DNA from 3 places in the Nocardiopsis sp. LDBS1602 genome. Region 2 is predicted to be linked to each of the others. Evidence: riboswitches for the same ligand, from Rfam matches in the RefSeq annotation. Region 2 holds a riboswitch; each other region holds the start of a gene.
The links. A riboswitch is a leader RNA that binds a small molecule or an ion and turns the genes downstream of it on or off. The one in region 2 is predicted to bind S-adenosylmethionine.

Region 1 (2,256 bases), 210 kb from region 2:
TCGGCCAGGGCCTCGGGGGTGAAGGCGTCACAGGCCGCGGCCAGCGCCACGGCGCCCAGCACGTTGGGGCTGCCCGCCTCGTGCCGGGCCGGCAGGTCGTTCCAGAGGACGTCGTGCTCGCTCACCCGCCGGGTGGCGCCGCCGCCGGACAGGTAGGGGGTGGCCTCGCTCAGCCAGTCGGAACGTCCGGCCAGCACCCCGGATCCGAAGGGGGCGTAGAGCTTGTGCCCGGACAGCGCCACGTAGTCGGCGCCGGTCTCGGCGAGGCTGAACGGCAGGTGGGGCACGTACTGGGCGGCGTCGACCACCACTCGGGCGTCCTCGGCGTGGGCGGCCGCCACCAGCTCGGCGATCGGCCAGATCTCGCCGGTGACGTTGGAGGCCGCCGTCACGCACAGCAGTCGGGGTCCCTCCGGCGCCGCGCGCAGGGCCTCGCGCGCGGCCTCGACGGCGGCCTCGGGGCTCTCGGGCAGCGGCAGCCGCACCACCCGGCCGGAGCGGGCCGCGGGGTGCTCCCAGGGGAGCAGGCTCGCGTGGTGCTCGGACTCGAAGACCACCACGGTGCAGCCCTCGGGGACGGAGCGGGCCAGCAGGTTGAGGGCGTCGGTGGTGCCGCGGACGAAGACCACGGCGTCGGTGTCCGGGCGTGCCCCCAGGAAGCGGGCGACGCTGCGCCGGGAGCGTTCGTAGGCCTCGGTGCTGACCTGGGAGTGGTGACCCGCGCCCCGGTGCACACTGGCGTAGAACGGCAGGGCCGCGGAGAGGGCGTCGGCGACGGCGGTCAGACAGGGGGCGCTGGCCGCGTAGTCGAAGTTGGCGTAGTCGACGCGCTCGCCGGTGATCAGGGGGACACCACCGTCCGCGGTGACGATCGAACGGTCGGCGGAGGCCGGGCGGGAGGCCGGGTGGGGCACTCCGTCGGTACGGCCGGCACGGGCGGGGTCGAACGGGATGACAGTGGTCATGAGGGCACCTCTTCTGTGGGTCGGGGGACCCACAGGGCATGGCTCCGCATGGCTCAGCCTCAGGGGTCCGCGCTTGTCTGACACGGTCGTGTCGGGACCTGGTCCTCACCCGGGGCACCCCACCGCGGAAGGAGGGTTGCCGGCCAGCAAGCCGGGGCTTGACGCTGGCACTCGTGACCTGTGCGGAAATGTAACACAACGTTCGGTGAGGGCGCACCCGCGCTCTCCTGTGGTCTGGAACACCTCCCTGCTTGACATCGGGAGGAGCCACTGGGCCATACTGTTCCCGAACTGCCCTCACGTCGCGGGTGTCCGGTTTCCCCCGGCCGCCCTTCAGGCGCGAGACTCCAGTCCATCGGAGTTTTCGCATGCCCGCAGACGAGAGGTGTGTCCGTTGCACGGCGACGACCGTATTCAGCAGCTCTTCCGCAACCCCAGGGTTGTGCTCATCTCCGGCTACGCCCGTCTTCCCGACTCGGTGGCGAGCCATTCCCAGTACCAGCGGCTCGGTGTCGTGCTCGCGGTGGACTCCGCGGACGGCCGCATCGTCGCCGCGGACACCACCCTGCTCACCGACCTGGCCAAGGACTTCTTCCGTGCCCTGGTGGAGGGCGCCTCGGTGACCGAGGACATCGCGGAGATCGTCCATCGGGTCCAGACACGGTACGCGGGCCAGTCGGGCGCCGCGCTCACGACGGCCCTGCGTCGCTGCCTGGAGACCTACTACCAGTTGCGGGACGGCGACCAGCTTCCCGTTGCCCCCGACGGCGAGGAGTGACCCTTGACCACCAGTCCCGAACCCTCCACGACCGACGCGCCCCTGCCCCTGGCGGGGGTCCGGATCGCCGATCTGTCCCGGGTCCTGGCCGGCCCCTACGCGACCATGTTGTTGGCGGACATGGGCGCCGAGGTCGTCAAGATCGAACAGCCCGGGCGAGGAGACGACACCCGTTCCTGGGGGCCGCCCTACGCCGCGCCCACCGAGGAGCACGAGGCCGCGCACTCCCCCGGCGAGGCCGCCTACTTCCTGTCCGTCAACCGGAACAAGCGCAGCCTGGCCGTGGACCTGAAGGACCCCGAGGGTCTGGCCGCGGTGCAGGAGCTGTGCGCCTCCTCCGACGTGGTCATCCAGAACTTCCGTCCGGGGGTGATCGACCGTCTGGGCCTGGGCTACGAGCGGATCAGCGAACGCAACCCCGCGGTCGTGTACTGCTCGGTGAGCGGTTTCGGCCCCGAGCACGAACCGACCGGTCGACCGGGTTTCGACATCGTCGTGCAGGCCGAGAGCGGT
Region 2 (2,256 bases):
GTCGTCGCGCTCCTTGATCGTGCCTCCTCCGCGGTGAAGGGGTGGGTCGAGGCATGGTTCGGGGTCGCGGGCGCGTCGCGGTGGTGTTCGGGGCGGTCGTCCTGGCGCTCTCGGGTGTGGGGTGCGCCCCCGACCGGGCGGTAGAGCTTCCTCCCGAAGGCGGCTTCGACTACCAATTGGGCGGCGCCTATCCGCCGCCCGAAGGGGTCACCACGGTGGTGCGCGACAGCACCGCCGAGCCCGCCCCCGGCCTGTACTCGGTCTGTTATGTCAACGGTTTCCAGACCCAGCCGGACGAGCTCGACCGCTGGCTCGAGGAGGATCCCGACCTGGTGCTCCGGGACGAGGGTGGCGAGCCGGTGGTGGACCCGGGGTGGCCGGACGAACGGATCCTGGACACCTCCACCGGCGAGCGCCGGGAGCGGATCGCCGAGATCCTCACCGAGACCATCGATCGGTGCGCGGACGCCGGGTTCGACGCCGTCGAGTTCGACAACCTCGACTCGTATCTGCGTTCGGGCGAGGCTCTGACGGTCGACGACAACCTGGCTCTGGCCTCGGTCCTGGTCGGTGTCGCCCATGGGCGTGGTCTGGCCGCGGCGCAGAAGAACACGGCGGAGGAGGCCGGTCGCGGCCATGACGAGGTGGGGTTCGACCTCGCCGTCACCGAGTCCTGCGCCGCGTGGCACGAGTGCGGCGCCTACATCGGGGTCTACGGTTCGGGGAACGTGCTCGCGGTGGAGTACCCCGAGGAACTGGCGGAGGCCGCTCTCGACTTCGACGTGGTGTGCGCTGATCCCGAACGTCCGGATCGTGTGCTGTTGAGGGACGCGGCGCTGGTCCCCTCCTCCGACCCGGAGCATCTCTTCGAGGCCTGCTGAGAGCCGTGTGAACACGTTCTCCCGAGGCTCGGCCCTCGGGTGGCGGGGGTCACTCGTCCCTTAAATCGAGTTTTCCTACCTGTATGATATGTTTTTGTCCGGTCAAGAGCTCCCGCCGTCTGGCTCGGCAGGCGGGACAGCAACCCTCGTACGGCGGTGGGGTGCTCCCGAGCAAGACCAGGCGCCCGCGACCGTCGGGCGCAAGTGCTATCCGACGCGGCGGGGACGTCCCCGCGAGAACCCGTGACTCCAACGGGCCCGCATCCCGGCCGTCGGTTTCGAGAGGAAGAACGTGTCCCACGCTCCCATCCCGTCACGTGCCCTGCTTCTGCCGACCGCGGCCGTACTCGCCCTTCTCACGGCCTGCGGATCCCCGGCCTCCTCCGGGGCCGGAGCCGACGGTGAACCCGTCCAGGGCGGCTCCCTCGTCTACCTGGAGTACCAACCCCACGACAGCCTCTATCCGCCCGAGGCGGGCTTCTACCCCAACGGCGGACTGGTCAACAACATCGCCGACCGACTCGTCCACCAGGACCCCGAGACCCTGGAGTTCGAGCCCTGGATCGCCACCGATTGGGAGGTCGACGAGGACGCCACCGAGTACACCTTCACCCTGCGCGACGACGTCACCTTCTCGGACGGCTCTCCGCTGGACGCGGAGGTCGTCGCCGCCAACTTCGACCTCTACGGGCTGGGCGATCAGGATCGCGCCCTCATCGTCTCCGAGGCGATCAACAACTACGAGAGCAGCGAGGTCCTGGACGAGAACACCGTCCGCTTCCACTTCGACGCCCCCTCGCCCGGGTTCCTCCAGGCCACCTCCACCATCAACTCCGGCCTGCTCTCCGCCGAGACCCTCGAACTGGCCCAGGAGGGCTTCAGCCCCGGCAACGCGACCGAGGTGATCGGCTCCGGCCCGTTCGTCGTCTCCGACGAGGAACTGGGCACCGGTCTCACCCTCACCGCCCGCGAGGACTATGCCTGGGCACCGGAGAGCTGGGAGAACCAGGGACGTCCCTACCTGGACGAGGTCCGGATCAACGTCACCCCCGAGGACAGTGTCCGAGTGGGGGCGCTGACCTCAGGACAGGCGCACGTCGCCCGTTACGTCCAGGCCCAGGACGAGGAGCGGGTCGAGGCGGCCGGTATCGAGATCCTCGCGCCGCAGACCAACGGGGTGAACAACAGTCTCAGCCTGCGGTTCGGCAACGAGATCCTCTCCGACCTGAAGGTGCGCCGGGCGCTGGTGGCCGGGATCGACCGCCAAGAGGTCGTGGACACGATCTACACGGACCACTACCCGCCGGCGACCTCCACGCTCAGTAGCACCGCCCAGGGCTACGCGGACCAGTCCGAGTACCTGGAGTACGACCCC
Region 3 (2,256 bases), on a different contig from region 2:
CTCCAGTAGTTCCCGCGCCACCTGTGAGGGCAGCATCCGGAAGTACTCCGGCGGGGCCCAGGGGGTGTGCGAGAAGTGCGCGATGCGCAGGTCGGGGCGGCGGTTGCGCAGGATGTGGGGGACCAGGGCCAGGTGGAGGTCCTGGACGGCCACGCGGGCGTTGACGGCGGCCCCGGCCACCAGCGCGTCGGCGAAGGCCTCGTTGTAGGCGCGGTAGTGCCCCCACTGTTCTCGGAAACGTGAACCGAAGGACGGCTTGTTGGGGGTGTCGTACATCATGTGCTGCACGAACCACAGGGTCGAGTTGGACACGTCGGTGTAGGCGCCGGTGAGCACGTCCGCCGGGATGTCCAACATGTGGACGCTCATCCCGCCCAGGTCGTGAGTACGGTCCAGCCGCGCCCCCGGGGCCTCACCGGCGGCGCGCCGGTCGGAGTCCGAGAGGGCGGCGCAGACCCAGAGGGAATCGATCCCGGTGGCCACCGAGATCATCCCCGAGACCAGGCCGCCGCCTCCCCGTCGGTGTTCCAGGGAGCCGTCGGCCGTGGTGGAGAAGGAGACCGGCCCTCGGTTCGAGGCGATGAGGATCTGTGCCTTGTCCACGTCTTGGTCCTCTCAGGAGCGCGTGCGGATGGTGGGACGGTGGGTCCACGTGGAAGGGCGCCCGGACGAGGGGCGCATCCGTAGGTCTCGCCTGCGGGCCCCGGATCCAAACACGGCCAAGGTCCCTCGGGACGCGGTCGCACCACGGGGAACGCCGGGAACCCGCTCCGACAAGGCCGTCTCAAGTTGTATCGAAATATGAGACGCGAGTGTAATACGGGTCACCCTCGATGGAAAACCGGGCGATACGTCCGTTACAGTGGCGGTGCGTTCTCCGAGGAGAGAGCCACAATTTCATATTGCTCATCCAGAGGGGTGGAGGGACCGGCCCTGCGAAGCCCCGGCAACCATCTCGTCATGTGGACACGCGTTCGTGTCCCGGTCGAGGCAGGTGCCAACTCCGGCCTGGGGTCAAGGTGGCCACCAGGAAAGATGAGGGGAGACGCCTCGCCATGGCGATTGCCGCCACTGAACCCACCGCCGTCCGCGCCTTCGGTCCGGGGACCGCCCTCTCCTGTCGGGAGTGCGGCGAACGCTACGAGCTCTCGCCGATCTTCGCCTGTAGCTTCTGTTTCGGCCCCCTCGAGGTCGCCTACGACTTCGGGAACGTCTCCCGTGAGGAGATCGAGAGCGGCCCCAAGAACATCTGGCGCTACCGCTCCCTCCTGCCGGTCCCCGACAACGTGGCCGAGCTCCCGAACATGAACCCCGGTCTGACCCCCCTGGTCCGCGCCGACCGTCTGGCCGCCGAACTCGGCCTCTCCTCCCTGCACGTCAAGGACGACTCCGGCAACCCCACGCACTCCTTCAAGGACCGCGTGGTCGCGATCGCCGTCGAGGCCGCCCGCACCTTCGGGTTCACCACCCTGTCCTGCTCCTCCACCGGCAACCTCGCCGGAGCGGTCGGCGCCGCCGCCGCCCGGGCCGGCTTCGAGTCCTGCGTGTTCATCCCCGCGGGGCTCGAGGAGGGCAAGGTCGTCATGGCCGCGGTCTACGGCGGCAAGGTCGTCGCGATCGACGGCAACTACGACGACGTCAACCGCTTCTGCTCCGAGCTCATCGGCGACCCGGCCGGCGAGAGCTGGGGCTTCACCAACGTCAACCTGCGGCCCTACTACGCGGAGGGCTCCAAGACGCTGGCCTACGAGATCGCCGAACAGCTCGGCTGGCGGCTGCCCGACCAGATCGTCATCCCGATCGCGTCCGGCTCCCAGCTCACCAAGATCGACAAGGGCTTCCAAGAGCTGATCAAGGTCGGCCTGGTCGAGGACCGCCCCTACAAGGTCTTCGGCGCCCAGGCCACCGGCTGCTCCCCGGTGGCCAAGGCCTGGGAGAGCGGCCACGACGTCATCCAGCCGGTCAAGCCGGACACGATCGCCAAGTCGCTGGCCATCGGCAACCCGGCGGACGGGCCCTACGTCCTCGACATCGCCCAGCGCACCGGCGGCTCCATCGAGCACGTGGGCGACGACGAGATCGTCGACGCCATCAAGCTCCTCGCCCGTACCGAGGGCATCTTCGCCGAGACCGCGGGCGGCGTGACCACCGGCGTCCTGCGCAAGCTGGTCCGTGAGGGGAAGCTCGACACCGAGGCGGAGACCGTCATCGTCAACACCGGCGACGGGCTCAAGACCCTCAACGCGGTCGACGCGG

Region 1: it holds a riboswitch for S-adenosylmethionine, as region 2 does, so the genes downstream of both, U9J66_RS06920 (aminotransferase class V-fold PLP-dependent enzyme) here and U9J66_RS05940 (TIGR04028 family ABC transporter substrate-binding protein) in region 2, are expected to answer to the same signal.
Region 3: it holds a riboswitch for S-adenosylmethionine, as region 2 does, so the genes downstream of both, thrC (threonine synthase) here and U9J66_RS05940 (TIGR04028 family ABC transporter substrate-binding protein) in region 2, are expected to answer to the same signal.

Annotation. Positions count from the first base shown of each region.
Region 1 is NZ_JAYLVW010000001.1:1,515,455-1,517,710, forward strand. Features, by position in the region: gene U9J66_RS06920 (aminotransferase class V-fold PLP-dependent enzyme) at 1-965, opposite strand, end outside; SAM riboswitch class IV at 1,030-1,144, opposite strand; gene U9J66_RS06925 (DUF3870 domain-containing protein) at 1,360-1,743, shown strand; gene U9J66_RS06930 (CaiB/BaiF CoA transferase family protein) at 1,747-2,256, shown strand, end outside.
Region 2 is NZ_JAYLVW010000001.1:1,306,237-1,308,492, reverse strand. Features, by position in the region: gene U9J66_RS05945 (endo alpha-1,4 polygalactosaminidase) at 54-881, shown strand; SAM riboswitch class IV at 982-1,094, shown strand; gene U9J66_RS05940 (TIGR04028 family ABC transporter substrate-binding protein) at 1,174-2,256, shown strand, end outside.
Region 3 is NZ_JAYLVW010000002.1:264,781-267,036, forward strand. Features, by position in the region: gene U9J66_RS09285 (alpha,alpha-trehalose-phosphate synthase (UDP-forming)) at 1-603, opposite strand, end outside; SAM riboswitch class I at 904-1,042, shown strand; gene thrC (threonine synthase) at 1,056-2,256, shown strand, end outside.